3 regions of the Cupriavidus sp. C2SS-8b genome follow, and region 2 is predicted to be linked to each of the others. Evidence: predicted binding sites of a transcription regulator. Region 2 holds the regulator's gene; each other region holds the start of a gene.

Region 1 (9,914 bases), on a different replicon from region 2:
GAAGGCGGCATCGAGCACGGAACGCAGCCCGTGCGGGCTGCTGGGCAGGATCAGCGGAAGCCCGCGCAGTTGCGCGAGCCTTGCTGTCTTGCCCGCCGGCAGACCGGGCATGTCATCACGGCTGATCAGGAACAAGCGCTCGGTCAGCAGCGGCGCGAGGCTCCAGCGGTGATGGCCTTCGGCCTGGAACAGGACGGCTAGGTCAAGTTGGCGGGTGCCGATCATCGTCGCCAGGTTGCCGGACAGGCTTTCCACGAGATGCAGCCGGATGTCGGGATAGCGCTCACGCATGGCCTGCATGAAAGGCAGGCCCAGCACGCTGATGGTGCTTGGCGCCATGCCTACGCTGACGTGGCCGGAGAGCCTGGCGAGCTGGGCGGCACGCACCGCGTCATCGGCATGGCGCACGGCCAGCTGTGCCTGCCGCCAGAATGCCAGTCCGGCGTCGGTTGGCACGACGCCCGTCGAAGTGCGCCGCAGCAGGCGCGTGGAAAGCTCGCCCTCCAGGCGGCTGATCTGCTGACTGAGGGCCGATGTGACCACGCCAAGCTTTTGGGCGGCCTGCCCCATGCTGCCGAGTTCGACGACCTGCAGGAAATACCGCAATTGCCTTAGCTCCATCCGCCCTCCTCTCAACCAGTTCCCTTCAAGGCACGCGGACGATCCGTGGCAGCGGCCCGTGATCATTATCCGTGAACGCCACGAACACCCCGTAAACTTCAATAGAATCCCGGTTGGTTCGCATTCGCGCAGCGCCATGACGCTGCGCCCCCTTGGAGGAAACATGAAGGCAGTCAACATCCTGGAAACCATCGGCAATACGCCGCATATCCGCATCAACCGGCTGTTCGGCAATGGCCACGAAGTCTGGATCAAATCGGAACGGTCAAACCCAGGCGGCTCGATCAAGGACCGCATCGCGCTGTCGATGGTGGAAGATGCCGAACGCCGTGGCGTGCTTAAGCCGGGCGGCACCATTGTCGAGCCGACCTCGGGCAATACCGGCATCGGCCTGGCGATGGTGGCCGCGGTCAAGGGCTACAAGCTGATCCTGGTGATGCCCGACAGCATGTCCCTCGAACGCCGCCGCCTGATGCTGGCCTATGGCGCGACCTTCGACCTGACCCCGCGCGAAAAAGGCATGAAGGGCGCGATCGCCCGCGCCGAGGAACTGATCGCCGCCATTCCCGGCGCCTGGATGCCCCAGCAGTTCGAGAACGCGGCCAACATCGAAGTCCATGCGCGTACCACCGCCCAGGAAATCCTGGAGGATTTCCCGGAAGGGCTCGACGTGCTGATTACCGGTGTCGGCACGGGCGGCCATATTTCCGGCTGCGCGCAGGTGCTCAAGCAGAAGTGGCCACAGCTCAAGGTATTCGCCGTAGAGCCGTCGGCTTCGCCGGTGATTTCCGGCGGCGCACCGGCACCGCATCCGATCCAGGGCCTCGGCGCCGGCTTTATCCCGGCCAACCTCAAGACCGGCCTGCTCGATGGCGTGATCCAGGTGGATGCCGAACCGGCCCGCGACATGGCGCGCCGCTGCGCCAGCGAAGAAGGCATCCTGGTCGGCATTTCGTCGGGTGCCACCCTCGCCGCGATCGCCGGCAAGCTATCCGAGTTGCCGGCCGGCGCACGCGTGCTGGGCTTCAACTATGACACCGGCGAGCGCTACCTGACGGTCGAGGGTTTCCTGCCCGCCTGAGGCGGGCGTGAGTGCACCGGCAGGCAACGCCGGTGCACGGTTTAGTGCGCTCCATCGGATCCCGCGGCAGCAGATCTCCGCTCGCCCCGGTGCGTCCAAGTCTTGATGCCGGTCAAGCTGCCATCGCCCGCGGCGACTACGCTGGATCAGAAGGGCCAACGCGGTGCCTCTTCCGATTTGCCGCTCCGACCACTCGCCACGACTCACCGGAGGTTTCCCCATGTATCAGCGCATCCTGCTAGCCGTAGATGGCAGCCAGTCTTCCGATCTCGCATTGAGCCAGGCCATCACCCTTGCCACGGCCACCGGCGCGGAGGTCAAGGCCTTGTTCGTGGCTGATGACAGCGACGCATTCTTCGATGTCGCCTACTTCGACGCCAGGGCCCTGATGGAAAGCATCCGCACCTTCGGCCGCAAGGTCCTGACGGAGGCCGAGGACAAGCTGGAGGCGGCCGGCATCAGGCATACGACCCAGCTTGTGGAGAAGCCAGTGGCGCCCGGCCAGATCTCCGCGACCATCGTCGCCCAGGCCGATGCGTGGAGCGCCGACCTGATCGTGCTGGGCACGCATGGCCGGCGTGGCGTGCGGCGCCTGCTGATGGGCAGCGTCTCCGAAGGCGTGGTGAGCAAGTCCAGCCGGCCGGTGCTGCTGATCCGCAGCGAAGTCGAAGGCTAGCGCACCCGGTCCGCGCGCCGCCTTCCCGCGGCGACGCGGCGCCGCGGGCCTATTGCGCACTTTGCTCCACTGGCCGGACAATCCGGCCATGCGGGATCTCCCCGCCTGGAGCCCTTGATGAGAATCCGCCTGGCATACGTGGCCTCCCTGGCGTGCGTCGCAGCCCTGATCCTGAGCGGCTGCTCGGCGCTGCAACCGGAACAGACCGGCCAGCGGCTGGTCGGCAGCGACCAGAGCGCCGTGCGCAATACATTCGGCGAGCCCACCGATACCTTCCGTTTCCCGAATGGCACGTCGCGCTGGCTCTACTCCCAGCAGCCGCTCGGTCATGCGGTCTACGCGGCGGACTTTGACGCCACCGGCAAACTGGTGAGCTATCGGCAGATGCTGACGGAAGCCGAAATCTATCAGGCCAAGATCGGTGCCTGGACCAAGCAGGATGTGCTCGAGCGCTTCGGCAAGCCGCGCGAACCTATCCAGTATTACCCGCTGATGAAGCGCGAGGCCTGGAGCTACCGGATGTTCCAGGGCGGCTACCAGACCGCGCATTTCAGTTGCTACTTCGACGACAGCGGCGTGCTGCAGCAGACCATGATCATCGTCGACCCGCTCGGCGGCGACCGCCGCGGGCGCTCGCGCTAGCCGTCGCGCCCCAAGGGAGCCAATGCTGGCGGAAGGGGCTCCCGGACTGCGGCGGCGTTTTCGCGCAGAATAGACCTTGCCGCGACGCAGCAAAGACTGCGCGCGCCTTCCCTGATCTCTTCTTGCGCGGAACCTGAACGTGACTACTGCGATCCTGCTTGAAAACATCCACCCAAGCGCCACGGCGCGCCTGGGCGAAGCCGGCCTGACGGTCGAACACCGCAGCGGCGCGCTGGCCGGCGACGAACTGCGCCAGGTGCTGTCCAGCCATGACCTGGTGGGCATCCGTTCCGCCACGCACCTGCGCGCGGACGACATCCGCAGCGCGCCGGAGCTGCTCAGCGTCGGCTGCTTCTGCATCGGCACCTCGCAGGTCGACCTGGACGCCGCGACGGCGGCAGGCATTCCGGTCTTCAATGCGCCGTTCTCCAACACGCGTTCGGTGGCCGAGCTGGTCGTGTCCGAAGCCGTGATGCTGCTGCGCAAGATACCCGAGAAAAATGCGCTCGCGCATGCCGGCAAGTGGGCCAAGGGCGCCAGCGGCGCGTTCGAGGCGCGCGGCAAGACCATCGCCATCGTCGGCTACGGCAATATCGGCTCGCAGGTCGGCGTACTGGCCGAGTCGATGGGCATGCGCGTGGTGTACTACGACGTGCTGGCCAGGCTGTCGCTCGGCTCGGCGCGCGCGGCCGGCACACTGGAAGAGGCTGTGTCGCAGGCGGACGTGGTCACGCTGCACGTTCCCGCCACGGCACGCACGCGCAAGATGATCGACGCTGACGTGCTCGCGCGCTTCAAGCCTGGCGCGATCCTGATCAATGCCTCACGCGGGACCGTGGTCGACATCGATGCCCTGGCGGCTGCGCTGCGCGCCAGGCACCTCGGCGGTGCGGCGATCGACGTCTTCCCCGAAGAGCCGAAGACCAACAACGATCCGTTCACCAGCCCGCTGCAGCAACTGCCCAACGTCCTGCTGACACCGCATATCGGCGGCAGCACCGAGGAAGCACAGGAGAACATCGGCACCGAGGTATCCGCCAAGCTGCTGCACTACCTGACCACCGGCGGTACCATCGGCGCGGTGAATTTCCCGGAGGTGGATCCCGGTCCGCTGCACGCGCCGGCACGGCTGCTCAATATCCACAGCAACGCGCCCGGTGCGCTGGCCGCCCTCAACACGCTGCTGGCACAGGACGGCGTCAACATCAACGGCCAGCACCTGCAGACGCGCGGCCATACCGGCTACGTCGTTACGGACCTCGACCGGGTGCCGTCCGACGCGCTGATGGGGGCCTTGCGCACCCACGCCGGCTTCGTGCGTTCGCGCCTGCTGGTCCGGTAAGTCCCGCCGCCTCACCCGACCGTCCACATTCCACCTCATCCGCTATCCGGCCGCAGGCAAGGCCTGGGACTCGATAGCGGATAGCGACCTGGTGCGCGCATGCCCGCCTCGCACCCTTCGAAGTGACAAATTTGTAATATTTTTGAGGGAATTGCTAAAGCCACGCCCTATCAAACCGCTATCCGGGACAGGAGCGACTGAGACGCAGTTGCGCTTCGTGCCACGCGGCAGTGGCCGGGTGGCATCCACATGAGGGAGTTCGATATGGACGGAAGAGAAAGGCGCGTGCCGGCATGGGCACGCCGGTTCGGACTATCGTTGTGGCTCGCCGCCGGCATCGCCGGCTCCGCGGCCGCGCAATCCGGCACCATCACTTTCCGGGGAGCCATTACGGAACCCTCTTGCGGATTCGAGACCGGGGCTCAGGTGGTGCACGCCACCTGCATGTCACCCGGCAGCGGGCCTGTCAGCACGGATCTCAACGCGGCGACTGCCGGAAAACAGGCCAGCACCCGGGTCGGCGCCGCCCGGCTGAAACTGGAGCGGCTTGCCGGCAGCCGGGGCAACGCCTACATCGTCGTAGCCACCTACCTGTAAAGCCGCCGTCGGGGTCGCGCATGGCGCTTCCCCGACGTGGCCGAACCACGTTAGCGGCCCGCCCGGACCAGCTCGGCCGCCTTCTCGGCGATCATGATCGCCGGTGCGTTGGTGTTGCCCGCGACCAGCGTGGGCATGATGGAAGCGTCGACCACGCGAAGGCTCTGCACGCCGCGCACGCGCAACGCCGGATCGACCACGGCCATCGCATCGACCCCCATCTTGCAGGTGCCGACCGGATGGTAGACGCTGTCGGTACGTTCACGCACAAAGGCCTCGATCGCCTGCTGGCTGCCCTCGCCCGGACCGAAGTCGTCGGTGAACAGCTCGTGGCCACCGGCACTGGCCAGCGCCTGCTGGGCAAAGATCCGGCGGATGGCGCGCACGCCCGCCACCATGCCGGCCATGTCTTCCTCATCGCTCAGGAAGCGCGGATCGATCATTGGCGCCTCGCGCATGTCGCGCGAGCGCAGGCGCACCTCCCCGCGGCTCTTCGGCCGCAGCACGCAGGCGTGGCAGGAATAGCCGTGACCGAGCTTCTTCCTGTCGCCGCCATGGTTGAGCAGCGCCGGAACGAAATGCAACTGGATGTCCGGTACGGCCAGGCCCTGCCGGCTCCGGATAAATGCACCCGCTTCCGCGAAGTTGCTGCTCGGCATGCCGGTGCGCTTGCGCCGATAGCGCAGCAGTTCCAGGGACAGCCTGGCAAAGCCGGGCAGCGAATGTCCGAACAGGTCCAGCGAACGCACCTGCTTGTTGAGGATGACGTCGGGATGGTCCTGCAGGTTCTTGCCAACGCCCGGCAGGTCGGCCACGACATTGATGCCCAGCTCGCGCAGTTCCTGCGCCGGCCCCACGCCCGAAGCCAGCAGCAACTGCGGCGAATTGAAGGCGCCGGCACTGACGATGATCTCCTGCCGCGCCACCAGCTTCTGCTCCACGCCGCCCCGCACCACGGTAAGGCCCGTCGCACGCGTGCCATCGAAGTCGATGCGCAGCACCTGCGTCTCCACCAGCACCGTCAGGTTGCGCCGGCCGCCGCTTAGCGTCGCGTCGCCGGCGTCGCCCCGGTGCAGATAGGCACGCGCCGTGTTCCAGCGCTCGCCACGGCGTTGCGTGACGTGGTACAGGCCCGCGCCTTCCTGCTCCGCGCCATTGAAGTCGCCGTTCGCCGGATAGCCTGCCTGGATCGCCGCCTGGACAAAGCGGTTCGAGAACGGATTGGGCGAGCGCAGGTTGCTGACCCAAAGCGGACCCGAGCCCCCATGCCAGCGGTTGTCGTCGCGGCCCTGGTAGTCCTCATGGCTTTCGCTGCGCCGGAAGTACGGCAGCACGTCTTCATAGCCCCAGCCGGTGCAGCCCAGGCTGGCCCAGTCGTCATAGTCGTTGCGGTGACCACGGATATAGACCATGCCGTTGATCGACGAACTGCCGCCCAGGCCCTTGCCGCGCGGCTGGTAGCCCTGCCGGCCATTGAGGCCGGCCTGCGGCGCGGTATGGTAGCCCCAGTTGCGCACGCCGGCCTTGGGCACCGTCGACGCCATGCCGATCGGCATCCACACGCTGATGTGGTGATCGCTCGGCCCCGCCTCGACCAGCGCTACCGTTACCGCGGGATCTTCGGCCAGCCGCGCCGCGATGGCGCAGCCCGCCGAGCCAGCGCCTACGACCAGATAGTCAAACGTATCCATGTAAGCGGTCACTCCCTTATGCGTCCGCGGCACAGCCGGCGACCGATTTGTACTCCAGGAACTCCGCCAGGCCATAGGCGCCGAACTCGCGGCCGTTGCCCGAAGCCTTGTAGCCGCCGAACGGAGCCGTGAAGTCCATCCGGGCGCCGTTGATCTGCACAGAGCCGGCACGCAGTTCGCCCGCTACGCGCCGCGCGCGCACCGGGTCTCCAGACCAGACGTAAGCGGCCAGCCCGTACGGCGTGTCGTTGGCGATGCGGATCGCCTCGGCCTCGTCGTCGTAGGGAATCATCACCAGCACCGGCCCGAAGATCTCTTCGCGGGCGATGGTCATGTCGTTGTTGACATCGGCGAAGACGGTCGGGCGGTTGTAGAAGCCCTGCGCCAGCCCGTCAGGCCGGCCGGGACCCCCCGCGATAACGCGAGCGCCCTCGCCTATGCCCGCTTCGATCATGCGCTGCACGCGCTCGTACTGGGCCCGGTTGGAGCTGGGGCCCAGCTTGCTGTCCGGCGCGGCGGGGTCGCCCACCGTCAGCGCCTGCGCGGTCGCCTGGGCGATTGCGATGGCGGTCTGGTACTGCGCGCGCGGCACCAGCATGCGCGTCGGCGCCGTGCAGGTCTGGCCCGAATTGAGCATGCAACTGACCACGCCCGCCGAAACCGCGGCCTTAAGGTCGGCATCGTCCAGGATCAGGTTGGGCGACTTGCCGCCCAGCTCCTGCGCCACGCGCTTGACCGTCGGCGCGGCCTGCACGGCCACGTCGACGCCGGCACGCGTCGAGCCCGTGATCGAGACCATCTCCACGCCGGGATGGCGCGACAGCGCCGCGCCCACCGCCAGGCCCGTGCCGAACAGCATGTTGAACACGCCTGCCGGCGCGCCGGCTTCATGCACGATCTCGGCAAAGATGCGCGCATCGAGCGGTGCGATCTCCGACGGCTTGAGCGCCACCGTGCAGCCCGCCGCCAGTGCCGGGGCCACCTTGGCGGCGATCTGGTTGATCGGCCAGTTCCACGGTGTGATCAGCGCCGTCACGCCGACCGGCTCGCGCACCACCTGCGTGGTGCCGCTGACGGTGACGAAATCAAAGGCTTCCAGCGCGGCAATGGCCGACTGGATCTGTACCAGCCCCATCGGCGCCTGGTACTCGCGGCACAGCCACAGCGGCGCACCGATCTCCGTGCTGATGGCCAGGGCGATCTCGCCGATGCGCGCCTTGTAGCCATCGGCAATGCGGCGCAGCAGCGCCAGCCGTTCCTCGCGGCTGGACCGGGACCACGCCGGGAAGGCGTCGCGTGCCGCGGTCACTGCCCGATCGACGTCGGCCACGCCGCCCATGGCAACCGTGCCGATCACCGCTTCCGTCGCCGGGTTGACGATATCCGCCAGCGAGAAGCCGTCAGCGGGTGTCACCCACTCGCCCCCGATATAGAACGTATTGAGATTGTGCATCGATCGTAGCTCCTGGAAGTGGGGGCGCTTCAGAAAGGTTTGTCGCCGATGATGGTGGCGCGCATCATGCGGCGCACCGCGGGGAAATAGTCCTGCACGGCGTAATGCTGCGTCGAGCGGTTGTCCCAGAACGCAATGGTGTTGGGCTGCCACTTCAGGCGGACCTGGTACTCGGGGACCGCGGCCTGGCGGAACAGGTATTGCAGCAGGTCCAGCTCGCCATAGCGGAAATCGAAGCCCACGCGGAACTGGGCCTTCTCGCCGAAGTTCGCAAGGTGCGTGACGAAGCCTTCATTGACATAGAGGATCTTTTCACCGCTCTCCGGGTGCGTGCGCACGACCGGGTGGGTGACGGCCGGGAATTTCTTGCGGTTGATCTCGCGCTCCTCGGGCGTCATGCGCGCGCCGAAACCGGGCATGATGTCGTGCACGGCGTAGAGACCTTCGATCCGTTCCTTGACCGCGTCGGGCAGTGCCGCATAGGCGCGTGCCATGTCGACCCAGATGGTGTCGCCACCGGACTCCGGGCATTCCACGCAGCGTAGCATCGACGCCATCGACGGCACCTCTCGCCACGATACGTCGGAGTGGTAGATGTTCTCGCGCCTGCGCATGTCCTTGGTGCCGCCCAGCAGCACCAGTTCCGGATGGTCCGCGTGGTGCGGGAACACGGGATGCACCTCGAGTTCGCCGAAGCGGCGCGCAAGCTCGACGTGCTGCGCCGGCGTGATGTCCTGGTCGCGGAAGAACAGCACCTTGTGGCGCACCAGCGCCTGGCGCAGCGACGTCAGGGTCGCGTCGTCCAGCCGCTCGCGCAGGTCGATGTCGTCGATCTCAACGCCGATCGTGGGCGTCATCCGGGTGACGGTGAAGCCGTGGTAGCCCAAGGACGCGACGTCAGCCGATACATCCTTCAATTGGACCGCTGCGTTGCTGTTGCTCATGTTGTCTCCTCGATAAGATGCGAGAGCCACGGTGCGAGGTTGCCGCGCCATGGCCAGTTCTGTGGCGTGCCGGCGCGTATCAGTCCAGGCGAATGTCCGAAGCGCGGATGGCTTCGGCCCAGTAGATTTGCTCGGCCTTGACGACGTCGGCAAAAGCCGCGGGCGTGCTGCCCCTGAGTACGATACCCAGATCCACCATGCGCGCGCGGAAATCCGGGTTGGCCAGCGTTCGGTTGACGTCCGCGGAGACCTTCTCCACGATGGCGCGCGGCGTCGCAGCAGGGGCGAACATGCCGACCCATCCCTGACGCTCAAGGCCACGCACGCCGGCTTCGGCGAACGTCGGCGCATCGGGCAGCAGCGGCGAGCGTGCCGCGCCGGCCACCGCCAGTACGCGCAGCTTGCCGGCGGCGGCATGCTGGCGCGCGCTCACCGCCGCGATCATGCCGGCGGGAAGCTGCCCGCCGAGCAGGTCGTTGATCAATGGCGCCTCGCCCTTGTAGGGGACGTGCGTGAGCGCGACCTTGGTGTTGCGCGCGAAGATCTCCATGTACAGGTGGCCGCTTGAACCGAGTCCATACGAACCATACGCAAGCGGCTTGCCCTGCTTGCCTATGTAGTCGATGAGCTGCTTGACGCTGCTCACTCCCAGCGACGGCTGCACCACCAGCGCAAGGTTCGACGTGCCCAGTTCCGAAATAGGTGCGAAATCACGCACCGGGTTGTACGTTGCCTTGCTGTACAGGCTGGGCGCCTGCACCATGCCGGTCAGCGTCAGCAGCAGCGTGTGGCCATCAGGCTCGGCCTTGGCCACCATGTCCGCGCCAATCATGCCGCCGGCGCCAGGGCGGTTATCGACGATGACCG
Region 2 (9,914 bases):
ACCTGATCGGCCGGCAGGATCCGCTGGCCGATATGCGCGGGCAATCCGTTAACGGAAACGCGGCCCTGCAAGATCAGTTCTTCCATTTCGCGGCGCGAGCCCAGGCCGCCTTCAGCCAGGACCTTATGCAGCTTCGGCGCATCGTCGTCCGCGGACAGTTCGCGCACCGGCTTGGCCTTGGTGCGGGGGATAACCGTATCTTCCTGGTCGTACTGATCCGAGATAACGAAGCGGAACAAGTCCTCGCTGCTCGCGGCCGCCTTCTCGGGACCAGCCGGCCCCTTCCGTTGCGGCTGCCCACCCTTGCGCGGACCCTGCTGCCGACCCGTCGACTGGGCGTCGCCTTCCGGCGTGGCCCTGGCAGTGCGCTGGCCCTGCGGCTTGCGCTTGCGGCCTGCCTGCTCGCCCTTGTCGCCGCGTTCCTGTCCAGCTTGGCCGCCTTCCCGGGCCGGCGCATTTTCCGCCCGGTTCGGTTTGCGCTTGCCGCGGCCACGCTGGGCCGCACGACCGCCGGGTTCGCCGGCAGGCCTGCTCTCGCCCGCATCAGCCTGGGCGCCAGACTCGGCTCCTTCGGCGCGATTGCCGTCTCGGTCCTGCCCGCCCTGCCGGCGCGAAGCCACCAGGTTGCGCAAGCCGCGTCTCAGCCCTTTCCGGCGCGGCGCCGTATCGGTGCCTGACCCGGATTCTGCTGCGCCGTCGGCAGCCGGTGTCCCGGCTGACCGGGTGTCTTGTTCAACGGAATCAGACAAAGTATTCACTATCGGATGTTGCATATGGTTCAGTTGGGCACGCGCTCATCATCGTGCTCGCTCGCGTGCGGCGGCGCAGTATCGTCGCCGGATGAATTGCCGCTGGATGAATTGCCGCCTTCCTGGTTGTCCGGCGTGCTTTCGGCATGGAAGCCATTTGCCTCGGTCACAGCCGACGCGAGATCTGCCACGTGCATGGCGTCGGCGCTGGCCTGCTCGACGGCCCCGGCCTCGTCAGCGGGTTCGCCGCCAGCAGCCGGAGCCGCGCCGGCAAGCTTGGCGGCATCGATCGACTCACCAGCCGGCGTAACCGGCTCCGGCTCAGGGAAGGCCTCTTCGTCGCCGGCCACCGGCAGCGCCGTTGCCATCTCTTCAAAATCGATTGCCTGCTGGTCCAGCAGTGCCGCCTGCGATTGCGCCTGGGCGTCTTCGAGCGGAGGCAGCTCATCCAGCGTACGCAAACCCAGATCGTCCAGGAAAGCCTTGGTGGTCGCATAGAGCGCCGGTCGTCCTGGTACATCGCGGTGGCCGATGACCTCGATCCAGCCGCGGTCTTCCAGTTTCTTGACCACCTCCGTGCTAACCGTCACACCACGGATTTCCTCGATGTCGCCACGCGTTACCGGCTGACGATAAGCAATGATCGCCAACGTTTCCATGACGGCCCGCGAATACTTGGGAGGCTTCTCGGGATTGAGCCGATCGAGGTATTCCCGCATCTCAGGCCGGCTCTGGAAACGCCAGCCGCTGGCCAGTGCCACCAACTCGACCCCGCGCTGGCGCCAGTCCTGGCGCAACTCATCAAGCAGGACCCGGACAGTGTCCGCGCCGACATCGTCTGCAAACAGACGACGCAGGTCGCTCACGCGCAAGGGCTCCTGCGCACAGATCAGCGCAGTCTCGAGGACGATCTTCGCCTCTTGGGTATTCATGTTGGGTGTGCAGCCTGTCTTTGCACCTGCTCAGGGACGAATCCGGAGCCCTGGACATTGTGGATTCAACGGTGCGATTGCCACCGCCATCTCATCGCGCAGCAAACCCGAAAGCGTTTCGCTTCGAGACCGTGCACCTTCTTTTGCTTCGATTTGCCGGGTGTGTTCCAGCAGGAGATTGCCCGGTCACCGGCAAGTACCAGTGCACGAACCTCTTGCACGCGCCCACATGGGCGGACATGGCTTCCGGCGAACGTCCGCCTGGGCCGCAAGAAAAACGAATATCGGGATCAGGGCCAGCAATGACCGCACCTCGGTCGCAGAGCCAGCCGGACTTTTGAACAGATATTATGAACCGGATGGACTGCGGAAGGGTTCGGCGCCGAAATGTCGGCTCATTGCCCGAAACCCCGGACGCGCCCCTTTTTTGGAAGGGCTGCCAGGCGCCGCTCGGAAACACGCCGCGCGATACCGCAATGCAGGCGATTGTATGGCATTCCCGCATCCGCCTGCAACCACCGCGCACTCCCGCGCCCTCACGGTGGCTTCAAAACACCAGGCAGAAACCATGCTCGGCCAGCGAATGTGGCAATAACACCGCTCGACCGATTCCCAGGCCGCCGAAGACCATGACCGCCAATCCAGCCCCCATCCTGACCCAACGGCGGCGCGCCCAAGCGCGCAGCAGCCCCGAAAAGCTGGATAGCGCCAGCAAATTCGGTAACGTGCCAAGCCCGAACGCGCCCATTACCAGTGCTCCCGAGGGCGCATTGCCGGCCAGTAACGCGAGGGCAAGCGCACCGTAGACCATGCCACAGGGCACGAGCCCCCACGCCATGCCCATGCCATAGCGGCGCACCAGACCACCGCTTCGCGCCGCCGTCGCCGGAGTTTTGCGGCGAAGCCGGCCGAAGCTTCCGGCAATGGCGGCCCCCGCGCGCGCGCCAAACCTTTCCAGCCACACGATGGAAAACGCTTCGCCGCGTATCAGGCGCCAGCCAGATACCAGCAGCATGGCGCTCCCGGCGCCGAATAGCCACCGTTGAACGGGCAGGTAATCCTGACGCCAGGCCGTCGCCCCCACCGCCCCCAGCATCGCACCGAGCAGCATGTAGGTGGAAATCCGGCCGACATGCATCACCAGCAACTCCAGGAGCCAGTCTTGGGGACGCCGCACCACGGCAATCGGCACGCCCGCGGCGCGCTGCTCGACTGCGAGGGCAACGCCACCGCACATGGCAGCGCAATGAAAGCCCCCCAGCAAGGCAAGCATGAAAACACTGAGAAGCACACCAAAAGTCAATTGCAACTCCCTACCGCATCACATCGCGCGTTAAAATGCATGCATTGCGCCCTCGCCGCTCATTCCTTGCAGGTTCCAATTGCTAACATCCATCCCCGTCACCGAGATGTCGCCCCGTTGCTCCACTTGCGGCATGGGGCAACTGTGCCTGCCGGTGGGCATGAGCCAGCAGGATCTGCAAAAGATGGATACCCTGGTGCAAGAGCGCGTCCGTGTCCACAAGGGCGAAACCCTGTACCGCATGGGCGATCCGCTGACTGCGGTTTATGCCATTCGCTTCGGCACCCTGAAGACGCATGTCACCACGGAAGACGGCCGCTCGCAAATCACCGGCTTCCATTTGCCTGGCGAAGTGGTCGGCCTCGACGGCCTGGGTGAAATGCAGCACGCCTCGGATGCCACCGCGCTTGAAGACACGGAAGTATGCGTCGTACGCATGGCCGATCTTCAGGCGCTGTCCATGGATCTGCCATCGCTGCAGCAGCAGTTCCTGCGACTGATGGGTAAGGAAATATCGCATGATCAACTCATGCTCGTCACGCTGGGGTCCATGCGTGCCGAAGAGCGCCTTGCCGCGTTCCTGATCAACCTGTCAGAGCGCCTGTCCGCACGCGGGTATTCGTCGACCGAGTTCGTCATGCGCATGAGCCGGGAAGAAATCGGCAGCTATCTCGGATTGAAACTCGAAACGGTCAGCCGACTGTTCTCGCGATTCGCCGAGGCCGGCCTGATCCAGATCCGTCAACGCCACGTCAAGCTCGTCGACATGGAAGGCATCAAGCAAGTCTACAGCCGCTCCTGCTGAGGCGGTCTGACCGCCTTGTCTGGCAAGGCGGTCCGCTTCAGCCCAATCACTCCAGTTCGTCCGTTTCGCTGAGCTTCGTCGGCATGGTGTAGAGCGTCAGTCCGCTGGACAACGCGCAGAATACCCAGGCCAGCAAGAACCCGATCGTATAGATAGCCTCTCGCGACGCCTCGATCGGCTGGCCGAAGAAATTCAGATCTCCGGGATCCACCACAGAAAACACCGTTGCCGTGGCCACCCCGGCCATCAGGAACGCCGGCCACAGTACCCACATCAGCCAGCGCAGCCTCATGGCCGCCTCGCTTGCGGTGCCTTGGCATTGCCAGGGATCCCTTCCGCCTTCTCGACGACCAGGCCATGCCGGGACACGCCTTCGACCACCGGCCGGTCAGGATGGGTGGAAGCCAGCCAGATGGTCACGCCGCAAGCCACTATGGCCAGCAACGGGCCGCTCATCAGCAGCCACGGCCACGGCTCCTTCCACCACGGATTGCTTTCTTGCATCGTCTTGCCCCCTTCGTCGGCGCCTCACCGAGGCGCTCGCGGTTGGACCGGCACAGCGCCAATGCGCTGCACCGCCCTTAGCATCACAAATTGCGCGGCACGATGAAACTGGTAGATTGCCTGATTTGCGCACTACCCTGCCCCGAACCTTCGCTTGTCACCGTCACGCTGATCTTGTGCGTACCTTGCGCGGCATCGTCGATCGGCACGCGAATCCGGATCGGCACCAGCTTGTTCGACGTCGGCGCCAGGGCCTTCGCGTCGGGATCGTACTCGACCGTCAGGTTCTTCAGATCGTCACTTTCGGCCCGCACGCTGATGCGCATGGGTGCCTCGGTGGTGTTGATCAACTGCAGTCGATAGACGTTCTCGATCCAGCGTCCATCCACCTCACGCCCCAACGCCCCGCGATCGCGGATGATGTCGACCTTCAACGGCGTGCGCAGCGCTAGCGACGCCACGAAACCCGCCACCATCACCAGCCAGATGACCGAGTAGATGATGGTCCGCGGCCGCACCAGCCGCTTGCGGGCCACCGCGGCTGACAGTGCCTTGCGCATGGCGTTCTCGGACGTGTACCGGATCAGCCCGCGCGGGTAGTCCATCTTGTCCATGACCTGATTGCAGGCATCGATGCAGGCGCCGCAACCAATGCACTCGTACTGCAGCCCGTCACGGATATCAATGCCTGTCGGACACACCTGCACGCAAATGCTGCAGTTGACGCAGTCACCAAGCCCGGCCTGATGATGATCCACCTTGCGCGACCGGCTCCCGCGCGGCTCGCCGCGCCCGACGTCGTAGGTCACCACATAGGTGTCCCGATCGACCATCACACTCTGGAATCGCGCATACGGGCACATGTACTTGCACACCTGCTCGCGCATGAAGCCCGCATTGCCCCACGTCGCGAAGGCGTAAAAGAGCATCCAGAACGCCTGCCACGGCCCCAGCGAGAAGCTCAGGACCTGACCGCCAAGCTCGCGTATCGGCGCGAAGTAACCAATGAACGTGAAGCCCGTCCACAGCGCGACCAGTATCCACAGCGAGTGCTTGGTCGCCTTCAGGCGAAATTTGCGCAAGCTCCACGGATCGCCATCCAGACGGATCCGCGCGAAACGGTCGCCTTCGACATGCCGCTCGATCCACATGAATATTTCGGTGTAGACCGTCTGTGGACACGCATAGCCACAGAAGAGCCGCCCCGCAATGGCCGTGAACAAGAACAGCGCCAGCGCGGAGATCACCAGCAGGACGGCAAGATAGATGACATCCTGCGGCCAAAGCACCAGTCCGAAGATATAGAACTTGCGGGCGCCAAGGTCGAACAGCACGGCCTGTCTGCCATTCCATTGCAGCCAGGGCGTGCCGTAGTAGATGAGCTGGGTCAGGAGTACCATCCAGACCCGCCAGTTGGAGAACGCGCCCGTCACCGAGCGGGGGTATATCTTGCGTCGAACCTCGTAGAGCGTTTCGTCGGAGGATTCGACAGGCGACGACGCCGGCCCTTGCGGGCCGGCCGTGCGGGCCAGAGGTTCTGTCCCGGGGGCGTTCATGCGCGCGCTCCTTCAGACGCCATGGCGCACCCCGTGCCTGAGTCGGTGATCATTGTCCTGAGCCTCCGGTATTGGAAAGGCCCCAGACATAGGCCGTCAGCATACGGATACGCTCCGGCGTCAGGATCTCTTCGTGCGCCGGCATGTGGTTGTTGTGGCCCTTCAGGATGGCCTCGACAATACTGCCCTCCGAACTGCCATACAGCCACACGTTATCGGACAGGTTCGGCGCGCCGAGGGCCTGATTGCCCTTGCCGGTCGCACCATGGCACGCCGCACAGGTGGACTTGAACGTGCTCTCGCCGCGCGATGCCCGGATCGGGTCGAACGACAGGCCCGACAACGATCGCACATATTGCGCCACATCCGCTGCGAGCTTGCCATCGATGGTCGAGGCAAACGGCGGCATCATGCCATTGCGGCCCTTCGTGATGGTCTGCTGGATCGTCTCGGGTTCACCGCCATAGAGCCAGTCGTGGTCCGTCAGGTTCGGAAAGCCCCGGCTGCCGCGTGCGTCCGAGCCATGGCATTGCGCGCAGTAGTTCAGGAACAGGCGCTGGCCAATCTCGCGGGCCTGGGGGTCTGCTGCCACCTGCTTGACGTCCATATTCAGGTATTTGGCGTAGACATCGTGCTGCAGCTTTTCCTGTGCCTGCTGATGCGCGGCCAGTTCGACTTGCGTCGAAGTTTTCAACACGCCCGCATACGAGCCGAGTCCAGGATAGAGGACCAGGTAGACCAGGCCGAAGATACAGGCCAGCAGGAACATCCACATCCACCAGCGTGGCAACGGGTTGTTCAGCTCGCGCAGATCGCCGTCCCAGACATGGCCGGTGTCATCACCGGCGTTGGCAACCTTGGTGACCTTGCGTTGGGAAAAAAGCAGCCACACGCACCAGACGATGCCGACGAGCGCGATGGCAGCGATGTAGTAGCTCCAGAAATCGGAAAAGAAATCGCTCATGACTAGGTATTCCGGCTCGATGTTGTGTGGGTCTCGTCAGGCAGTGCGAACGGCAGCATGGCGGACTCCTGGTTGGCGGCTTGCCGGCCATTCGACCAGGCCCACCAGCAGATGCCCAGGAACACGACCATCGACACGACCGTGGCAAAAGCAGTCAGCATCGCCATGACTTACTCCTTCGCGGGCGCGGCTGCGGCCGCGTCCACACGCACATTGCGACGGTTGGTGCCCAATCCTTGCAGGTAGGCGACCAGCGCATCTTCTTCGCTCTTGTCCTTGAGCTCTTCAGGCGCCTTGGCGATTTCCGCCTCGGTGTACGGCACACCCAGTCGCACCAGTGCGCGCATGCGGGCCTGGATATCATCGGTCGGCAGTTGAGCCTTTTCGAGCCACGGATAGGACGGCATCACCGATTCCGGCACGACATCGCGCGGATTGCGCAGGTGAATGCGTTGCCAGTCATCGGAGTAGCGGCCACCGACGCGCGCCAGGTCGGGCCCGGTGCGCTTGGAGCCCCACAGGAACGGATGGTCGTAGACCGATTCACCCGCCGTCGAGAAATGGCCATAGCGCTCGGTCTCGGCCTGCAGCGTACGGACCTGCTGCGAATGGCAGCCGACACAACCCTCGCGGATGTAGATATCGCGGCCCATCAGCCGAAGCGGCGAATACGGCTTGATCCCGACATCGGGCTTGGTGGTGGAATGCTGGAAGAACAGCGGCACGATCTGCACCAGGCCGGCAATGCTGACCACCAGGATCGTGCAGATGATCAGCCAGCCGATGTTCTTCTCCAGCGTTTCGTGGGAAAAGAAGCTTTGTTTTTCGGACATCGTTTCTATCCTGATGGATCAATGGGCAGAGGCAGGAATGCTGGCCGGGATCGGCGCATCCACTGCACGCTTGCCGATGATGGTTTTCGCGACGTTATAGGCCATCAGCAGCATGCCGGACAGGAAGCAGATGCCGCCCAGCAGACGGATCAGGTAGAACGGGTACTTGGCCTTGACCGCTTCAACGAACGCGTAGGTCAGCGTGCCGTCCGGCTGCGTGGCGCGCCACATCAACCCTTCCATCACACCGGCGATCCACATCGAAGCGATATAGAGCACCACGCCGATGGTGGCGATCCAGAAATGCCACTCGATCAGCCGCACGCTGTACATCTGTTTCTCGCCGAACAGGCGCGGAATCAGGTAGTAGAGCGAGCCGATCGAAATCATCGCCACCCAGCCCAGCGCGCCCGAGTGCACGTGACCAATCGTCCAGTCCGTGTAGTGCGAGAGCGCGTTGACGGTCTTGATCGACATCATCGAGCCTTCGAACGTGGCCATGCCATAGAACGACAGCGCCACCACCAGGAATTTCAGGATCGGGTCGGTGCGCAGCTTGTGCCAGGCGCCCGACAGCGTCATGATGCCGTTGATCATGCCGCCCCAGGACGGAGCCAGCAGAATCAGCGAGAACACCATGCCCAGCGACTGTGCCCAGTCAGGCAGCGCGGTGTACTGCAGGTGGTGGGGGCCGGCCCACATGTACGTGAAGTTCAGCGCCCAGAAGTGGACGATCGACAGGCGATACGAATAGATGGGCCGTTCCGCCTGCTTCGGGATGAAGTAGTACATCATGCCAAGGAAGCTGGTGGTCAGGAAGAAGCCCACGGCGTTATGGCCGTACCACCACTGGATCATCGCGTCCTGCACGCCGGCATAAGCGGAATAGGACTTCCACATCGACACCGGCATTTCGATGTTGTTGACGATGTGCAGGATGGCAATGGTCAGGATGTACGCGCCGAAGAACCAGTTGGCAACGTAGATATGCCGGGTCTTGCGCTTGACGATGGTGCCGAAGAAGACCACGGCGTAGGCCACCCAGACGGCCGTGATCAGCAAGTCGATCGGCCATTCCAGTTCGGCGTATTCCTTCGAGCTGGTGATACCCAGCGGCAGCGTGATAGCCGCCGCGACGATCACCAGTTGCCAGCCCCAGAACGTAAAGGCAGCAAGCGGACCGCAGAACAGGCGCGCCTGGCAAGTACGCTGCACGACGTAGTACGACGTCGCAAACAGCGCGCTGCCGCCAAAGGCGAAGATCACCGCATTGGTATGCAGCGGTCGCAGTCGGCCGAACGACAGCCATGGCGTGTTGAAGTTGAGATCCGGCCAGATCAGCTGTGCTGCGAGCAGCACGCCGACGGCCATGCCGACGATCCCCCAGACTACCGTCATGACAGCGAACTGCCTTACGACGCCGTAATTGAAGGTGTCGACGCGTGAAGACGCGGCTGAGACATCCATTCAGACCCCCACATAAGAAAAATAAAACCTGATTGACGTTGTGACTTTATGGAACCAGCGCGTTTGCCGCGTTGATCTTTATCAAGTTGCACAGGCAGCCCATGAACCTATCTCTGCATTGCAAGTCGACGGCACCCCTTCAGGGCTTGTCGTTATCCAGCAAAATGGCCTCCCCGGGCCGGTCAAGATCGTCGTACTGGCCGGCATGCAGGGCCCACCAGAGCGCACCGGCGATGACAACGACAAGAACAAGGCTCATGGGCACCAGCAGGTACAGCGTTTCCATTCCTAGACTCCGTTTCCGCCCGCACGCAGCAGGCGCCAGGCGTTCGCCACCACGAGCAGCGAGGACACCGACATGCCGATGCCGGCCATCCATGCCGTAACAAAACCCGTCGCCGCCAACGGGATGGCCACCACGTTGTAGAAGAAGGCCCAGCCAAGGTTCTGCCGCACCACGCGGCGCGTCTGCCGCGCCAGCGCGATTGCCCGAGCGATTTCCGTGACGTTTCCGTGCGTCAGGACAGCGTCGGCCCCTGCTTGCGCAAGCGGAGCGCCGCTGCCGATGGCAACCGATACCTGCGCCTGCGCCAGCACCGGCGCGTCATTGATGCCATCCCCTACGGCCAGCACCACGGCACCTTCACGCTGGAGTTGTGCGACATATTCACGCTTGCCTTCGGGGGAAACGGCGCCGCGGGCCCGCACCATGCCGAAGTGCGACGCCCACCACTGCACGGTCTCGATGCTGTCGCCGCTGACCAGGTGGCAACGCGCCCCCTGCCGGCGCAGCGCCTCAAG
Region 3 (9,914 bases), 360 kb from region 2:
CTACGCCACGCGGGATGATGGAGATGCGCGATACCCGGTCGGCATGCGCGCGGCTTTCCGCGACCAGTGCATGGCCTGCCTCGTGGTAGGCAATGGTCTGCTTCTCCAGTGCGATCATGACGCGATTGCGCTTTTCGAGGCCGCCGATGATGCGGTCGAGCGCTTCGTCGAAATCAGCCATGTCGACGGCTGCCTTGTTCTTGCGCGCAGCAAGCAAGGCCGCTTCGTTGACAAGGTTCGCGAGGTCCGCACCGGCGAAGCCGGGTGTGCGCGCGGCCAGGTCATGCAGAGCGACTTCAGGGGCGAGCGTGACATTGCGAACATGGACGCGCAGGATCTGCTCGCGCCCGCCAAGGTCCGGGCGGTCGAGCACGATGTGGCGGTCGAACCGGCCTGGCCGCAAGAGCGCTGCGTCGAGGATCTCAGGACGGTTGGTGGCGGCCATAATGATGACCCCTTTGTTGGTGTCGAAGCCGTCCATTTGCACGAGCAACTGGTTGAGCGTCTGTTCTCGCTCGTCCTGGCCGCCTGCCACGTTGAGGGTGCGGGTCTTTCCAAGCGCATCCAGCTCGTCGATGAAAATGATGCAGGGTGCCTTATGTTCTGCCTGGGCAAACAGGTCCCTGACACGAGCGGCGCCAACACCGACGAACAACTCGACAAACTCTGACCCGCTCATGCTGAAGAACGGCACGCCGGCTTCGCCCGCAACCGCGCGGGCCAGGAGCGTCTTGCCGGTTCCAGGGGCACCAAGCAGCAGCACCCCTTTGGGTATCTTGCCGCCTAGTCGTCGATAGCGTTGGGGCGCCTTGAGGAAGTCGACCACTTCCATCAACTCTGCCTTGGCCTCGTCGATGCCGGCGACGTCAGCGAACGTGACGCCGGTCTGCTGCTGCAGATAAATCTTCGCCTTGCTCTTGCCAATCTCAAGCAAGCCGTCCCTGCCGCCGCCCATGCGCTTGATCATCAGGGTCCAGATACCGAGGAAGACCAGCGCCGGTACGATCCACGAAAGGACTGCGCCAATCCACTTGCTGTCGGCTTCACCTGCGTACCGCACATGTGCGGCGTCCAGATCTGACAAAAGGTTGGGGTCATTGATGCGTACGGTAGTGAACGCGTGCTCAGCGCGTCCTGACTTCTGCAGCGCCGTGGCTTGTTCGCGGGGTAGGACGGCTTCCAGTCCGGCTGCGACGACAGTGCCGCTGATTTCTGTCTCCCCAACGCTGGCGGTGCGGACCTTTTCGGCTTTGAGCAGCGCCTTGAAGTCGCTGTAAGCCAGCGTCTGGATACTGGCGGCACCGATGTAGAACTGCAGAATCAGTATCGCTACGGTTGTGAGAATCAGGTACCAAAGCGAGAACTCGGTTTGCTGGCGTTCCATGGTTCGATTGACGGTAGGGACTTACCTCAACGGGTTGCTGCTTCGTCAAACATAGTGCCCGCCGCCGAGCCAAGGTTGATCGGCGTCAACGGCCGCGGAAGGGGCGTAACACGCCATGGTCATGCGTTGGCTAGCCCGGGATGCCGGCAGCGCGAAATTTGCGATGACGACGGGCGAAGTTCCGGTCCCGCGAGCCCGCGCAAGCCGTGGTCCTTTGGCCAGGTGGACACGCGCGAGCGCGCTTACGTGCTCGGCTGCACACATGTAGTGAAGCGGACCAGAGGTGATACGAGAATCCGGATTCACCTGCCGCTGCCTGGCAAACGCGCTTCGACTGCGCGCGATCCCGTTGCGGAATTGGAAGCAGGTTGACGCTTGTCAACCCCACCTCCTCGTGGATGCCTAAATTTACCGTGAGCGAACGGTCTGGCCGGGCTCATGGCCCCGATCCAAGAAAGGATCTCCGCATGCACGAAACGTCCCGACTTCCACTGACCGACTGGCACCTGTTTCTACTGCTGGTGGTGAACGAGCCCGGCAGAAGCACCGATCCGTATCAAGCTCAGGATAAGGAGCGAGCATGAACTACAGCAGCATTCTGGTCCATCTGGATCGCAGCAGGCATACGACGACCCGGCTCGCGCTGGCGACCCAGCTGGCGAGTTCCCATGATTGTCCGTTGATCGGCCTCCTGGGCAGCTTCATTCCCGATCCTGCATGGTTCTACCTGATGGACAACGCCGCCGACTATATCGAAATGGACAGGCAGCGTCGCAAGCTGGTCGGGGAACGCATCCGGCACCAGTTCCAGGAAATGACAAAGTCTCTTGGCGCAGGCGTGGAATGGCGGGCAGCCGAACACGATGTGCTCTCCACGGTGCTGCGTGAGTCGCGCGAGGCCGGCCTGATCGTCGCTGGCCAGTATGACGCCAATGGGGAAGAAGGCCCGCTTGCTGCCCAGGTTCTTGAAGCGTTGCTGTTGGAAAGCGGGCGGCCGGTAATCGTGGTGCCGTATGACGGGCAGTTCAAGACAACAGGATCGCGGGTGATGGTGGCATGGAATGGCAGCCGTGAAGCGGCACGGGCCTTGCATGACGCGCTGCCGCTCATTGGCGGAGCGGCGGCACGCATATTGTGTGCCCAGACTGCTGCCAAGGAAGCACGTACGGACGCCACGCCCGTCGCCCATGCGGTGCGGGTCCTTGAGCGACACGGCGTAACGGTGGAGGTAGAGCACGGCCCGGGCGGTTCGGACCTGACCATCGGTGAATTGCTGTTGTCCCGTGCCGCCGACTTCGACGCCGACCTGATCGTGATGGGTGCCTACGGCCATGGGCGCATGCGGGAGCTCGTGCTCGGCGGCGTCACCCGCACGTTGCTGTCGTGCATGACGGTGCCGGTATTGTTCTCGCATTGAAATTCGGATCGGCACGCCGGTGCCGGAACGTGGATCGGTGGTGTCCCAGTGATGGCGCCTTTCAGTTCAGGCATGCAGCAGGAGAACGCGAATGTATACAAGGATTCTGGTGGCGATAGACGGGAGTCACTGCAGCGATCGCGGCCTGGAGGAAGCCATCGGGCTGGCCGCTGCGAGCGGCGCGGAGCTGGACATCGTGCATATCGTGGATGGCGGATACGAAGAGCCGGACGTGCGTGCAGGTCTGGTCCGGGCAGGGCACAAGCTTCTGGCCGAGGCGCAGGCGAAAGCGCAGGCGCAGCAGGTGCGCAGCCACGTCATCCTGGTCGACCAGATCCTCGCGCTCGGCGATCTCGGCAAGCAGGTCCAGCAGATTGCAGAAGAGCGTGGCGCCCAGATCGTGGTAGCCGGCACGCATGGCCGCTCGGGTATCGGTCTGGCATTGATGGGGAGCGTTGCGGAAAGCTTGCTGCGCCACGGCAGCCTGCCCGTATTGCTGGTCAAGGCAGGCGGACATGGCGGTGCGGCGTCCTGAACCAGGCCCGGGTGCCTCGGGCGCCGGCGGTCGGCGCCGCGGAGATATTGCGCCGCGCCCGCGGGCAGCTACGGCGAAAACATCCATGGCGCCGTCGCGGGCCAATGCCAGGGCAGCCAGTACGGCCGATCCGATGGATGTCCTGCCGGACCAGGATGAAGGTCGGGGCGCCGTGCTGGACGTGGTGGACCGCGTTTCCGAGATGTGCTTTGGCCTGTTCATGGCCCTCACGTTTGTCGGCGCGGTCTCGTCGGCAAGTGCCGGCGCCGGCGCGAGCAGGACCATGCTGCATGCCGCGCTGGGATGCAACCTGGCGTGGGGCCTGGTCGATGCGGTCATGTATCTCGTGCGAACGATCGCCGCGAGAGGGCAGCGGCTCACGCTCGCCATGGCCATCAAGCACGCGCCCGACCGGCCGACCGGCATCCGCCTTATTCGCGACGCGCTTCCACCAGGCATGAAGACACTGGCCGCAGACGCGGAGCTGGAAGCCATTCGCACGAGGCTTGCCGGGGCGGGCTTGCCGGCAAGCCCGCGCCTGCATTCGGCCGATCTGCGCGGGGCCGTGCACATCTTCTGCATCGTGGTCTTGAGCACGTTTCCTGTGGCACTGCCTTTCGTGCTCATGAGCGATGTCCCAAGTGCGTTGCTGGTCTCGCGTGTGTTGACGCTTGGTATGCTGTTTCTCGGCGGCGCGGCGCTCGGTCACTACGCAGGGTTCGGAGCCATGCCGGCTGGATTAGGCATGACGGCTCTGGGTGTCGCCCTGACCATGGCGGTTATCGCGCTGGGCGGTTGACGTGCGGATCCGCCCGCTTCTGGTGGCCATGTTCGCTGCGGGAGCGGTACAGGCCCAGACGCCAGGCTCGCCGGCTACCGGTTTGGACACACCTGACCCGTGGAGCTTCTCGGCAACGGCCTACTGGAACATGCCACGCCAGGCCGCGAGCTACGCGAGTGGCATTTTCAGCGCCGACCACGGCCAGCTGCACCTCGAGGCGAGGGCCAACTATGAAGCCATGCATTCGCAGTCGGCATTCATCGGCTGGACTTTCTCGGGAGGCGAAAAGATTCGTGTCAGCGCCACGCCCATCATCGGCGCGGTCGCCGGGGAGGCGCACGGACCCGTCGCCGGACTCGAGGCTAGCGTAGGCGCGGGCAGGCTGGACTATTACCTGGAAGCGGAGTACCTGCCTGCCCACGCCGGCCGTTCCGGCTACCTCTATGCCTGGAGCGAACTGGCCTATCGACCGGTCGAGTGGGTACGGCTCGGTATCGTCATGCAGCGTACGCGGATCTATGGTGGCGACAGGGACATCCGGCCCGGAGCGCTCCTCCAGTTCACGGTGCGGGACTGCACGGCTGGCGTCTACTGGTTCAATCCCGGCGCCGAAGCGCAGGTCGTGATGCTCTCGCTCTCATTCCGCTTCTAGCACGCTTTGCCGGCTTGCGCTGCGTCAACGAACGCCTTCTGCGTTCTCCTACGCTACCTGAAGACCCATTTCATCCGGAGGGGGATGTCCCTCTTGCCATGCGTGCACCGGCGTTCCGCAATGCAAGCTGCCTGAAACAGGCAACCAGCCGGACGGAAGTCCGCTTCGCGGCGCTCGTGCATGCCGTGGCGATAGCATCAGTCTGGGTGCTTTCGGGGTGTACATCGTTGGGACCCACCACCATCGTCGCCGACCGTTTTGACTACAGCGCGGCCATTGCCGATTCATGGAAGCAGCAGACGCTGCTCAACATCGTCAAGCTTCGCTACATGGATCTCCCCGTGTTCGTGGATGTTGCCTCCGTAGTCAGCGGCTATTCGCTTCAGGCGGGGGTGTCGGTCAACGGTACGCTGTCTTCCGCACGCGCGGTCCAGGGGGATTTCATCGCGGCGGGCGTGCAGGGCGTCTATACGGACCGTCCGACGATCACCTACACGCCGGCAACAGGACAGCGCTTTGTGCGCGGACTGATGGAGCCGATTGATCCGCGCAACATCTTCTTCATGCTGCAAAGCGGCTATGCCGCCGACTTCCTGCTTGGCATGACAGTTGAGTCGCTCAATGGCGTGCGTAATCGTTCCACCGCCACCGGCATGGTGCGGGAGGCCGATCCCGAATTTGTGCGGGCCATCTCTTTGATGCGCGAGGTACAGGCTGCCGGCGCCTTCGCGATGCGTGTCGAAGAAGACAAGACTCGGGGATCCATGGCCGTCCTCTTCTTCCGCAGGGAAGACATGCCTGCTGGCGTGATCGAGAAGGTGGACGAGATTCGCCGGCTGCTGAGGCTGCCCGCCGACCGGCAACGTTTCGTGCTCAGGTACTCGCCGGCTCGCGGCGCGGACGACGAACTGTCGGTCAACAGCCGGTCCATGTTGCAGATCATGCTTGCGTTGTCCAGCTACATGGACGTGCCGGACGAGCATCTGGCCGAGCGGAGCGCGTTGCCAGGCGTTGCGCGGACGTCACCGGCGGCCGACGACGAAACCGTTCGGATCCGTTGCGGCAAGGCCAAGCCCGTGGATGCCTATGTGACGGTGCGCTACCGCGACTACTGGTTCTGGATCGATCAAGGCGACTTGCGTACCAAGCGCGCGCTCAATGCCGTCATGCTGTTCTTCACGCTGGTGGATACGGGCAGCAAAGAAGCCATGCCGCTGATCACGATTCCCGCCCAGTAGTCCTTTTTTGGCATAGGGGCGGAAGCCTTGCGCGAGATGCATTTGCGGGCGTTTGCAGGAAGCAAGTTTACGGTGAGCAAATCATGGATATCACCATCAAAGACTACCCCGTGCTGGTTTTCGTCGTCACGTTCACCGTCCTATGGCTGGCCGAAAGGATCGGCGCCAAGGCCTTTCGCGGACCCAGGAGTCCCTCCGCAGATGCACGGCAGGACGTAGGCGTGATTCAGGCAGCCGTTCTCACGCTGCTCGGGCTACTGATCGGCTTCTGCTTTGCCATGGCGGTCAGCCGCTACGACCAGCGCAAACTCTACGAAGAAGCAGAGGCCAACGCCATCGGTACGGAATATGTCCGCGCGGGACTGTTGCCGGCGGCCGATGCGGAGCCCGTGCGTGCGCTGCTTCGCGAGTACCTTCGGTGTCGGCTGGACTTCTATACGAACCATGATGCCGCCAGTCTGAAGAAGACCGACGCTGCGACAGCAGCCTTGCAAACCAGGCTTTGGGCGGTTGTAGAACGCAATGCCGCAGCCAATCCGAACGTCATCGTGGGGTTGGCGGTGGCGGGGATGAATGAGGTGCTGAACTCGGAGGGCTATACCCAGTCATCGTGGTGGAACCGGATCCCCAGCTCCGCCTGGATGCTGATGCTTGTCGTGGCGGTGTGCAGCAACGCTTTGGTTGGATACGGCCTGCGCAAGGCGGAATCGGCCGGCCACCTGCTGCTGGTCTTGCCCATGGTGGTTGGCGTTTCTTTCGCGCTGATTGCCGATATCGACAGCCCACGCGGCGGCCTGATCCGCGTGGAGCCGTACAACCTCATGCGTCTGGCGATTTCAGTCCATGCGGGGTCCCCAAGCGGCATTGCTCCTGCTGAAATGCGCGGCGCGGAGGGTTGGAGCGGTTCATTGAACAAATAGCCGCTTTGAGACTTGAATTCCGGAGAAGCGGGTTCACGTTATTAAGGGAAGCGCCAACTCGGTCAATCAGCCAGAGTATTCGTCCACCATTCGCAAGGGCGTGCGCAGGCGCCGCGCGACCTCGATTCGAGAGGCCATCATGCTTAACAAAACCATTCCGACCCTGATCATTGCCGGGCTGGCAGCATTCGGTGTGACGCAAGCAGCCATCGCGCAGAAAAACTACACGGACGGCGGCGATCTGTACGGGGGCAGCCACACGGCGAAGAAGGTATCCCCAAACTCGGGCGCGGCGAAGTCCGGCAAGTTCGACCCCTACACCGATGGAGCAAAGCAGTCGACCCGCTCCAGCCTGAACGCTTCCGAGAAGCGTTTCGATCCGTATTCCGAGGGGGCAAAAGCCGGCAAATACGATCCATACACCGATGGGGCAAAGACGGGGAAATCTGACCCATATACAGATGGTGCGAAGACCTCTGGCGACAAGGTTCAGTAAGCCGGATCAGGAGAAAGTAAAACGGCCCGCTTGGGCCGTTTTGTTTCGGTTCTTGATCGCGTGCGTCGCTTCCGCGGCCACCGCACGGCACGACATGCGGCCAACTTGATCCAGCCCAAGCTCAGGGGCGTGGCCCAGGCTACTGTTGAAACAGGCGTGTTGCAGCTAACGATGGCTCGGAGGAGAGCGCCGCCGAAGAGTCGGCCTTGACGGAAGGCCGGCACCATTCGCCGACTCGGCCTGACCAAACCACGCCCAACCCCAACCCAACTTCAGCATAGAGAGCATAACCATGATCCGAAAGATTATCCCCATCCTGGCTGCAGCGTCGCTGAGCGTTCTTGGCGCGCAAAGTGTCCTTGCGCAAAAGAACTACACCGACGGTGGTGACCTGTACGGCGGAAGCCACGCCCCAAAGCCGAAGAGCGAGGACCAGGCGAAGTCCGGCAAGTTTGATTCCAATCCCGAAGGGGCGAAGCAGTCCACCAAGGCTGGCCTGGCGGGCAATGGGGCAACGCCGGACGCCAACACCAGCAGCGCCAGATCCGGCAAGTTCGATCCCTACAGCGAAGGGGCGAAATCCGGCAAGTTCGACCCCTATACCGATGGCGCGAAGAAGGCAGCCGCGGAGAAAGGGCGCTAAGTCACCGAAGCAGGGCCGGTCTTGCTGCCTGTTGGCCGGCTCGAATCGCCATTTTGACTACAGCAGAAAGGTCACAAATGTACCGTCGCATTTTGGTAGCCCTCGATGGCGGCGCTGCGTCCGAGGCAGCGCTGGAGCAGGCCATCCTGATTGCACAAGCCTCGGACGCCGACGTCGAAGTCATTTTTGTGCTCGACCACAACGGTCCGTTCCTGGATGTGACCAATGCGGATCCAGTTCGAATGGCGGAGAACCTGACCACGGCAGGAGAAGGCGTGTTAGCGGCAGCCGCCACCCGCCTGGATCGGGCCGGAGTGAGGTTCACGACCACCTTCCTGTCAGGCAAGTCCGGCATTCAGCAAGACGTCGCTGAAGCGATAACGGCAGAAGCCGATGCGTGGTCGGTCGACCTGATTGCGATGGGAAACAATGGACACCACAGTGCTTCTCATCCGCGCATGGGGAAGATTGCCCGCAAGGTCATGGCGCGGACCACCCAGCCACTTCTGCTCGCACGAGCGCCAGCCAACAGCGGCCCGGCGCCGAAGTGAGATGCACCGCCGCGCCGTGGGGTTGTGGCGGTGCACCTGTTGTCGGTGGCCTTCGCCGTCCGGCCTGGTCCTCAATCTGCGTCCAGCTTCGCCTCGATACGCCCTTCGCGAATCGCAGCGACGAAGGCTCGGAAATCGCTGCGGTTCTGCGAGCAGTATTCCGTGGCGAACTCGCAGATCGCATCATCGAAGGCCTGGCCGGACCCCATGTAGCCAGCTATCATGGCGGCGTCCCCAGAGCGCGCGTGGGCGCGCGCAAGCGCGTGCGCGCACATGCGGCCATATTGCTTGAGCATACCCGTATCCCAGTCCTCGATCACTGCGGAGAGCTTCATGTCGCGCAACTGGCGCACATAGAAGTCGCGTCTGTTCTCCCCGCGCGTCCAGCCCAGGAACACGTCGCTCGCCGCCTGCATGAGACGCTGGCCGGCGATCACGCGTTCGCCATGGTTGGCATGCAGGCTCTTGCCCGCGTAGGGCTCCAGCACGGAAGCGCGCGCTTCCTTCACCTGAAGGAACAAAGGATCGTTGTCCGCGGCCATGAACAATCCCACGCCGCACATGGTGCCGACGCTGCCGACACCAACCACCTTGATGGCCATGTCGAAGAAGTGGAAACGGTCGAACAGCACACGGACATGCTCAGCCAGGCTGCTGCGATAGGAAGCAATGGCTTGGGCGTAATCCGAGCCCATGCCGGGCGCCAGTTCTTCAGTCGGATGAAAAATCAAGGGAGCCTCATCCTTGATCCTCGGCTGCTGTCCTTCTTCCGACACCAGTTTGGGATAAAGATAGTCGGGAACCGTCTTGCGTCGTTCCGCTTCGATTCGCTGCGCCAGGCGCTTGCGCGCCGCGGCGACGATCTCCGGATCGCCGCTGCGGTCTTCATACTTCTGCAAATCAATTCGGTCGTACCATACGTCGAGAGCGCGCATCCACCCGTAGTTGAACATGCGTTCGCGGTACTCGCGCACGACATCGGTGACTACGCGTGCGGCATCGCTCTTGGGCAACGCGAGATGCTCGGCCGCAATCGCCAGACTGGCCGCCAGTCGCTTGAGGTCCCACTCGAACGGGGCTGGCAAGGTTTCGTCGAGGTCGTTGATGTCGAAGATGATGTTTCGTTCAGGCGTTGCGAACCCGCCGAAGTTCATCAGGTGGGCGTCTCCGCATGCCTGCACGCGGATGCCGCTGGACGGCGTGGTGGCAAGATCGGCCGCCATGAGCGAAGCCGATCCGCGGTAGAACGCAAATGGGGATGCCGCCATCCTGCCGTATCGGATTGGAACCAGGTCGA

The links. The regulator FNR, encoded in region 2, switches genes on or off when oxygen is low (the NO sensors DNR and NnrR bind a similar motif). The targets are predictions, from matches to a motif close to TTGATNNNNATCAA.
Region 1: a site for FNR is predicted at 1,805-1,818, ahead of ACIGJB_RS18580 (universal stress protein). Genes of this name have one in related genera too.
Region 3: a site for FNR is predicted at 1,753-1,766, ahead of ACIGJB_RS08195 (universal stress protein). Genes of this name have one in related genera too.

Annotation. Positions count from the first base shown of each region.
Region 1 covers NZ_CP172717.1:337,569-347,482, reverse strand. Annotated here, with positions in the region: gene ACIGJB_RS18590 (LysR family transcriptional regulator) at 1-621, opposite strand, end outside; gene cysK (cysteine synthase A) at 785-1,702, shown strand; gene ACIGJB_RS18580 (universal stress protein) at 1,923-2,378, shown strand; gene ACIGJB_RS18575 (hypothetical protein) at 2,496-3,020, shown strand; gene serA (phosphoglycerate dehydrogenase) at 3,160-4,362, shown strand; gene ACIGJB_RS18565 (hypothetical protein) at 4,612-4,959, shown strand; gene ACIGJB_RS18560 (GMC family oxidoreductase) at 5,010-6,650, opposite strand; gene ACIGJB_RS18555 (aldehyde dehydrogenase family protein) at 6,667-8,103, opposite strand; gene ACIGJB_RS18550 (TauD/TfdA dioxygenase family protein) at 8,133-9,047, opposite strand; gene ACIGJB_RS18545 (Bug family tripartite tricarboxylate transporter substrate binding protein) at 9,127-9,914, opposite strand, start outside.
Region 2 covers NZ_CP172716.1:2,134,223-2,144,136, forward strand. Annotated here, with positions in the region: gene rluB (23S rRNA pseudouridine(2605) synthase RluB) at 1-773, opposite strand, end outside; gene scpB (SMC-Scp complex subunit ScpB) at 779-1,681, opposite strand; gene ACIGJB_RS09885 (sulfite exporter TauE/SafE family protein) at 2,229-2,984, opposite strand; gene fnr (fumarate/nitrate reduction transcriptional regulator Fnr) at 3,064-3,789, shown strand; gene ACIGJB_RS09895 (hypothetical protein) at 3,836-4,081, opposite strand; gene ACIGJB_RS09900 (FixH family protein) at 4,078-4,293, opposite strand; gene ccoG (cytochrome c oxidase accessory protein CcoG) at 4,377-5,849, opposite strand; gene ccoP (cytochrome-c oxidase, cbb3-type subunit III) at 5,899-6,813, opposite strand; gene ACIGJB_RS09915 (cbb3-type cytochrome oxidase subunit 3) at 6,816-6,980, opposite strand; gene ccoO (cytochrome-c oxidase, cbb3-type subunit II) at 6,984-7,646, opposite strand; gene ccoN (cytochrome-c oxidase, cbb3-type subunit I) at 7,665-9,113, opposite strand; gene ccoS (cbb3-type cytochrome oxidase assembly protein CcoS) at 9,253-9,399, opposite strand; gene ACIGJB_RS09935 (heavy metal translocating P-type ATPase) at 9,402-9,914, opposite strand, start outside.
Region 3 covers NZ_CP172716.1:1,771,239-1,781,152, reverse strand. Annotated here, with positions in the region: gene ftsH (ATP-dependent zinc metalloprotease FtsH) at 1-1,384, opposite strand, end outside; gene ACIGJB_RS08195 (universal stress protein) at 1,965-2,801, shown strand; gene ACIGJB_RS08190 (universal stress protein) at 2,893-3,336, shown strand; gene ACIGJB_RS08185 (hypothetical protein) at 3,470-4,135, shown strand; gene ACIGJB_RS08180 (hypothetical protein) at 4,218-4,769, shown strand; gene ACIGJB_RS08175 (hypothetical protein) at 4,784-6,007, shown strand; gene ACIGJB_RS08170 (bestrophin-like domain) at 6,091-6,927, shown strand; gene ACIGJB_RS08165 (hypothetical protein) at 7,067-7,423, shown strand; gene ACIGJB_RS08160 (hypothetical protein) at 7,716-8,066, shown strand; gene ACIGJB_RS08155 (universal stress protein) at 8,144-8,617, shown strand; gene ACIGJB_RS08150 (DUF2252 domain-containing protein) at 8,689-9,914, opposite strand, start outside.